DNA from 2 places in the Miniphocaeibacter halophilus genome. Region 2 is predicted to be linked to the other one. Evidence: a T-box and tRNA genes for the amino acid it is inferred to sense, from the RefSeq annotation. Region 2 holds a T-box; the other holds one or more tRNA genes.
The links. The T-box of region 2 lies ahead of serS (serine--tRNA ligase). A T-box ahead of a tRNA ligase gene usually reads a tRNA of that ligase, here a tRNA-Ser.

Region 1: it encodes a tRNA-Ser, which carries the amino acid that the T-box ahead of serS (serine--tRNA ligase) is inferred to sense. The anticodon was not compared.

What each region holds. Positions count from the first base shown of each region.
Region 1 is NZ_CP066744.1:1,839,745-1,843,140, reverse strand. It holds gene yfcE (phosphodiesterase) at 1-479, opposite strand, end outside; tRNA gene JFY71_RS09220 (tRNA-Lys) at 736-811, opposite strand; tRNA gene JFY71_RS09215 (tRNA-Lys) at 844-918, opposite strand; tRNA gene JFY71_RS09210 (tRNA-Phe) at 1,005-1,080, opposite strand; tRNA gene JFY71_RS09205 (tRNA-Ile) at 1,137-1,213, opposite strand; tRNA gene JFY71_RS09200 (tRNA-Ser) at 1,221-1,311, opposite strand; tRNA gene JFY71_RS09195 (tRNA-Ser) at 1,332-1,420, opposite strand; tRNA gene JFY71_RS09190 (tRNA-Lys) at 1,425-1,500, opposite strand; tRNA gene JFY71_RS09185 (tRNA-Gln) at 1,510-1,586, opposite strand; tRNA gene JFY71_RS09180 (tRNA-Arg) at 1,590-1,666, opposite strand; tRNA gene JFY71_RS09175 (tRNA-Gly) at 1,671-1,744, opposite strand; tRNA gene JFY71_RS09170 (tRNA-Tyr) at 1,820-1,905, opposite strand; tRNA gene JFY71_RS09165 (tRNA-Thr) at 1,918-1,993, opposite strand; tRNA gene JFY71_RS09160 (tRNA-Asp) at 1,997-2,073, opposite strand; tRNA gene JFY71_RS09155 (tRNA-Val) at 2,079-2,154, opposite strand; tRNA gene JFY71_RS09150 (tRNA-Glu) at 2,160-2,234, opposite strand; gene JFY71_RS09145 (sunset domain-containing protein) at 2,745-2,936, opposite strand; gene JFY71_RS09140 (M28 family peptidase) at 2,998-3,318, opposite strand.
Region 2 is NZ_CP066744.1:1,567,510-1,570,905, reverse strand. It holds gene JFY71_RS07705 (hypothetical protein) at 31-222, shown strand; gene serS (serine--tRNA ligase) at 288-1,562, opposite strand; T-box leader at 1,716-1,883, opposite strand; gene JFY71_RS07695 (sugar phosphate isomerase/epimerase family protein) at 1,983-2,795, opposite strand; gene JFY71_RS07690 (ABC transporter ATP-binding protein) at 2,773-3,396, opposite strand, start outside.

The DNA.
Region 1 (3,396 bases), 270 kb from region 2:
TTGATAATTGCACAGGAACTTGTTCCATCTTTTGGAATTGTTGTGCTACCTGGATTGATTACAATAATATTATCGATTTTTTTTAATACTTTTACATGGGTGTGGCCAGATACTACAATATTAGCATTAAATTCCCTTGCTTTTTCAATTCTTTTTTCTTCTGTTTCCTCATATCCATGAATTGCAAATATAGTATATTTACCAAAATTAAAAACCCTGGATTTGCTTTTTAAATCTTTTTTAATAACCATTTCATCTACATCACTATCACAGTTACCTCTAATATAATAAATATTTTCCAATTTAGATAAATATGTTGCTAAATCCCTGGGATTATAATTTTTAGGTAAATCATTTCTTGGTCCATGATATAGAACATCACCACAATGAATAATATATTCACAGTCTTGTAGTATTTTTAATACTTTTTTAGTTTGAACAATATCACCATGTGTATCACTCAATATACCAATTTTCATCTATTTCTCCTCTTTAATCTTTCTTTACTTAACTATTATATTAGATAATCCTGTAATTATGCAATAAAAAATCTATAGACTTTATAAAAAAATAAAATTTATAACTTTCTTCTATCTTACCGATAAATTTTAATCTATTATGGTTCTATAATTTCTGATATTGATAAAGGAAAATCAAAAACTTCTCCAAATTATTTTTTATAAAAAAAGAAACACTCTAAACAGCTTTTATCTAAGCTTTTAAAGTGTTTTCTTTTGGTGACCCATCAGGGGCTCGAACCCTGGACAACCTGATTAAGAGTCAGGTGCTCTACCAACTGAGCTAATGAGTCATATATTTAATAATTATGTAGTTTATAAAAATTGGTGACCCATCCACGCTTTGAGCATGGGACCTCCTGATTAAGAGTCAGGTGCTCTACATCTGAGCTAATGGGTCACATATAAACATCCTATAAAAAGGATAAAACATAGTATAAACTATGTCAAGTTTTTAAATAAAAAAAAGACAATCATAAGTCTTTTTGGTGCCCGGAGCCGGAATCGAACCAGCGACACGAGGATTTTCAGTCCTCTGCTCTACCGACTGAGCTATCCGGGCTAATTTATTTGCTTTTAAATAAAATATTTCTTGGCAATGCCAAGAAATATTAATATTGGTGGGCCTTCAGGGACTCGAACCCCGGACCTACCGGTTATGAGCCGGGCGCTCTAACCAACTGAGCTAAAGGCCCCAATAACTGGCGGAGAAAGAGGGATTTGAACCCTCGCATCCCGTTAAGGATCTACTCCCTTAGCAGGGGAGCCTCTTCAGCCACTTGAGTATTTCTCCTAATCCAATCTAAAAAAAATTGGCGGAGAGGGTGGGATTCGAACCCACGTGGGCGTGAACCCAAACGGTTTTCAAGACCGCCTCGTTATGACCACTTCGATACCTCTCCTTGATGGTGACCCATCCGCGACTCGAACGCGGGACACCCTGATTAAAAGTCAGGTGCTCTGCCGACTGAGCTAATGGGTCATATAAAACTGGCTGGGGTGACAGGACTCGAACCTGTGAAATGCTAGAGTCAAAGTCTAGTGCCTTACCGACTTGGCTACACCCCATTATGGCGCACCTAAGAGGATTCGAACCTCTGGCGCACGGATTAGAAGTCCGTTGCTCTATCCAGCTGAGCTATAGGTGCATACTGGAGCGGGTGAAGGGAATCGAACCCTCGCAACCAGCTTGGAAGGCTGGGGCTCTACCACTGAGCTACACCCGCGCAAAATCTCTAAGCAACTATTTTAGTATACCAATTCGGTTTTATTTTGTCAACCCTTTTTCAATTTGTTTTTATTGGTGGAGGAGAGCGGATTCGAACCACTGAAAGCGTAGCTAACGGATTTACAGTCCGTCCCCTTTAGCCAACTCGGGAACTCCTCCATGTTTAAAAAATGGAGCTGATGAGAGGACTTGAACCCCCAACCTACTGATTACAAGTCAGTTGCTCTACCAATTGAGCTACATCAGCAAATGGCGACCTGGATCGGACTCGAACCGACGACCTCCAGCGTGACAGGCTGGCATTCTAACCAACTGAACTACCAGGCCATATATGGTGGGCGGTACAGGGCTCGAACCTGTGACCCCCTGCTTGTAAGGCAGATGCTCTCCCAGCTGAGCTAACCGCCCATATATGGTGACCCTACCGGGATTCGAACCCGGGATACCGCCGTGAAAGGGCGATGTCTTAACCGCTTGACCATAGGGCCTTATGTGACTAATTTAGTATAACTTATTTTTTTTTACTTGTCAAATTTTTTATTATTTAATTTGCAACAAGCTATACTGTTTTGACGACAAAAATAATTATATGATAATTCCAAATAAAATGCAACAACAATAATATAAATTCCTTTTTATATTATATAATATTTTCACTTTTTATATTTTATTTCTACAAAATATTTTAGAATTGTACATATATGATCTAAAAACATATCAAAATCTTTTATGAAATTATAGCTAAATAATTAAAGTCCCTATAATGAAAAAACTATCGATTGATGAACTAAACAACATATATATATATATATATGTGAAGATATTTACGATTTAGAAAAAGCTAAAGATTATCTTTGTAAGGGAATTTATCTATATTATAATGAATTTTTAAGAGTGTTTACTTCCCCTATTGTTGATAATGGATTTTATATAGCGGACTTAAAAATAAAAAATATAACAAATAAAAAAGACAGGAGTTCTCCCCTGTCTTAGTTAATTTACTTTATATTGTCAGCTTTTCTCCATTCAGCATTTTGTACTTCTCGTTCAGTTTTAAACCATCTTTCACCTGCTGATGTATTTATTTGTGTACTATTATATGAACCTTTATTAGGAATATGATATATTTTTTCGCCTTTAGCATTAATATTTCCTTTTATTAATCCTCTTCCATTTGAATCTACATACAATTTATCTAAATCTGTAGAGGAATTATTATCTGTATGAGTATTTGGTTTCTCAGTATTCGTTTCAAAGGCTGATACTCCATCTGCCCATATTCCTTTTTAGCAGCTTATGCTTCACTATCTTCTTATATTTCTTTTTAAAATTATCAGATCCTATTAATCCTACTTCTTCTTGGTCAAAACATACTTTATCTCTATCTGTTTCAGGTAAATCCTCCATTATCCAAAGTAATGTAGCTACTCCAGACGTATTGTCATTTACAGTATGCTTATTAGCTATTCCATATGTCATTTGAATAAGAAATGCTATAAGTATTATGTCTGGAATAAACATAGCCCAATAATTCCCTGTTAAATTAACTAAAAACTTAGTTGATAAAAACATGAAAGCAACTATAAATACAACTACATATAGTTGACTAATGATAAAACCTATCCAGTTTTGTCCCATAAACATTGATAA
Region 2 (3,396 bases):
TTACTCTAAAGAAAACTCCGTTGAATAAAAATGACAGATGAAAGAATAAATTATAGAATTATTTTCATTTTGATTAAAATTAATTCTAATCTAACTTTTGTCAAGGAAGCTATTTATATTGATGAAGGAAATAACTTTATTACTAATCAAGTAGCCAGTTTAGCCAAACCCATTTTTAAAAATGCTTTTTCAAATAATTTAAAAGAATTAAAGTTATTTTGAAAAATAAATTAGTAGGATAGACAGTTGTCTATCCTACTAATTATGCATTATTTAGTTTTTTGAAACTATTTCTTTTCTATTTTTTCTACACCGTTCATATAAGGTCTTAAAACCTCTGGAATAGTTATTGTTCCATCTGCATTTTGACAGTTTTCAAGTATTGCAGCTAATGTTCTTCCTACAGCTAATCCTGAACCGTTTAAAGTGTGTGCAAATTTAACTTTTCCATTTTCGTCTCTGTATTTTATGTTAGCTCTTCTTGCTTGAAAATCCAAGAAATTACTACATGAAGAAATTTCTACATATCTATTATAGCTTGGCATCCAAACTTCTATATCGTAGGTTTTTGCAGAAGAAAATCCTAAATCTCCTGAAGATAATATTACTACCCTATAAGGTATATTTAATTTTTGTAGTACTTCTTCAGCGTCATTTGTTAACTTTTCTAATTCATCATAACTTGTTTCTTGATCTGTGAATTTAACTAATTCAACCTTGTCAAATTGATGATTTCTAATTAAACCTCTTGTATCTCTTCCTGCTGAACCTGCTTCTGCTCTAAAACAAGGTGAATAAGCAGTATAATGAATAGGTAATCTTGCTCCATCAATTATTTCATCCATAAATAGATTTGTTACAGGTACTTCTGCTGTCGGTGCCAAGAAAAGATCCTTTTGTGGCACATAGAACATATCTTCTTCAAATTTTGGTAATTGACCTGTTCCAAACATAGCTCTTCTATTCATCATTACAGGAACCCAAATTTCTTCATATGTTTGATCTATTGTATGTAAATCAAGCATAAAGTTTATTATTGATCTTTCTAGTCTTGCTCCTAGACCTTTGAATACAGAAAATCTTGAACCTGAAATTTTAGTTCCTCTTTCAAAGTCCAATATATCCAAATCTACTCCTAAATCCCAATGTGCTTTAGGTTCAAAATCAAATTTAGTAGGCTCTCCCCATTTTCTTACTTCAACATTGTCTGAATCATCTTCTCCTTCTGGTACTTCATCAGCTGGAGTGTTAGGAATATTTGCTAAATAATTATATATTTCATCATCATATTTTCTTACTTCCTCATCTAATTCCTTAACTTTATTTGATAATTCCTTCATTTGAGCAAATACTTCTGTGGTGTCTTTTCCCTCTTTTTTCAATATTGGAACTTGTTTAGAAATCTTGTTTTGCTCCGCTTTCATTTCTTCTACTTGCTTAATGGTATTTCTTCTTTTTTCGTCAACTTCTAAAAGTTTATCTATTGGAAAATCTCCATGTCTTTTTTCTAAAGCTTTTAAAACTCCCTCTTTATCCGCTCTTAATCTTCTAATATCTAACATAATTCCTCCTTATATTTTAAATAAACTACGCCACTACTATAAAATATAGATATAATAAAATCTACTAATTAATTATTTTTTCTTACAGGTATAAATTATTTTTAACAATTAATTTGTATATAAGCTTATTAAATAAAAAACTCGTCCCTTAACAAAAGGGACGAGTAAATACCCGCGTTGCCACCCTAATTACGATAAAATATCGTCACTTATAGGCCTTTAGCTCTAGGACGGATTCTATAATATTCAACATTTGCTTACACCAGCCGCAAACTCTCTATGCTTGAAAAATTATATACTATTTCCTTTCATCGCTAATATGAAATTATAAATAATTATACCATATACTTGGTTTATCAACAAGTAAATAACTAATTCCATCTTAATTTATAATATTAATTAATATAATAATACAAGCTATTAATGATATTGTTTAAAATCAAAATTTTCTTTTATAAATTCTATATCTTGAGCTACACCACTAAAATCCCCAGATACAACATCACCATATTCTATAACAATATCGGCTTTTGGAGTGTATTCTTTATATAATTCTTTAAAACGATTAAAATCTAAAGTTCCTTTAAATATTCTGTCGTGATTATCATCAAAACCATTATTATTATGAACATGATAAGCTTTTATTTTATTTTGTAAGGTCTTAATTATATTTTCTAAATCCCAACCATTAGCATTTATATGACCTATATCTATTAAAATATAATTTTCTATTGTTAAACATTCTTCTATAAACTCTTTTTCTGTAAATAGATTATTTCCTATAGAATTAACCCCTGCATTCTCAACATATATGGAAATATCATATTCTTTACTAATTTCATTTAGTTCTAATAAGTTCAATCTTGAATTATAAATCATCTCTTCTTTTTTATCTGCACTTACAACTTTATTATTATGATGAAATACAAAATACTTTCCATTTAATGTTTTTTCTAATTTAAAAACTTCTATACAATCATTAATTGCTTTATTATATTCTAAACTACCTTTAGGTGCACTATGTTCTATATTATAATATGGTCCATGAAAGCTAATTGGATATTTTTTTAATTCATCAATAGATTCTATTATCTCTTTAATAAATTTTCCATCTTTTAAAATTGGAAATATTTCTATGCCTATTTGATTTTTATTGTCTATCATTTTAAAAAGTTTAAATATATTTAAAAAAGAAGTTTTAGCATAAATATTAGTGCTTACATAAATTGTCATAATTTTCCACTTCCTTTGGATAACCTATATTATTTTCAGTTTTCTCATTAAAAAAATGCAGCTTATAATCATTAAAAGAAATACTAACTTTATTTCCTATTTTCCAATTTTTATAATCATCTAAAACTATCCATTCATCACCATCTATATCGACTGCTATAGCATAATTAGGACCAAGGTTTTCTATAAATTTTATAACTCCATCAATTGAATTATCTACTTTTTCTTTTGTAATTTTTAAATGTTCAGGCCGAATTCCCACTATTAAATTAGAATTATTGTTTCTCTTTAATATATCTTCCCAAATTTCATTAATTGTTATATTTTGTTTTTTAATAATTATTTTATTTTTCTCCATTTTTACTTTTTTTAAATTCATTTTAGGATTTCCAATAAATGAAGCCGTAAATACATTACTAGGATAATTATATACTTTTTCAGGAGTATCTATCATTTGAATTCTCCCCTCATTCAATAAGGCTATTCTATGACCTATTGTCATAGCCTCTACTTGATCATGGGTAACATAAACAAAGGTATGTTTATACATTTCATGTATTTTAATTAGTTGTTTTCTAGCATTATGGCGTAATGTAACATC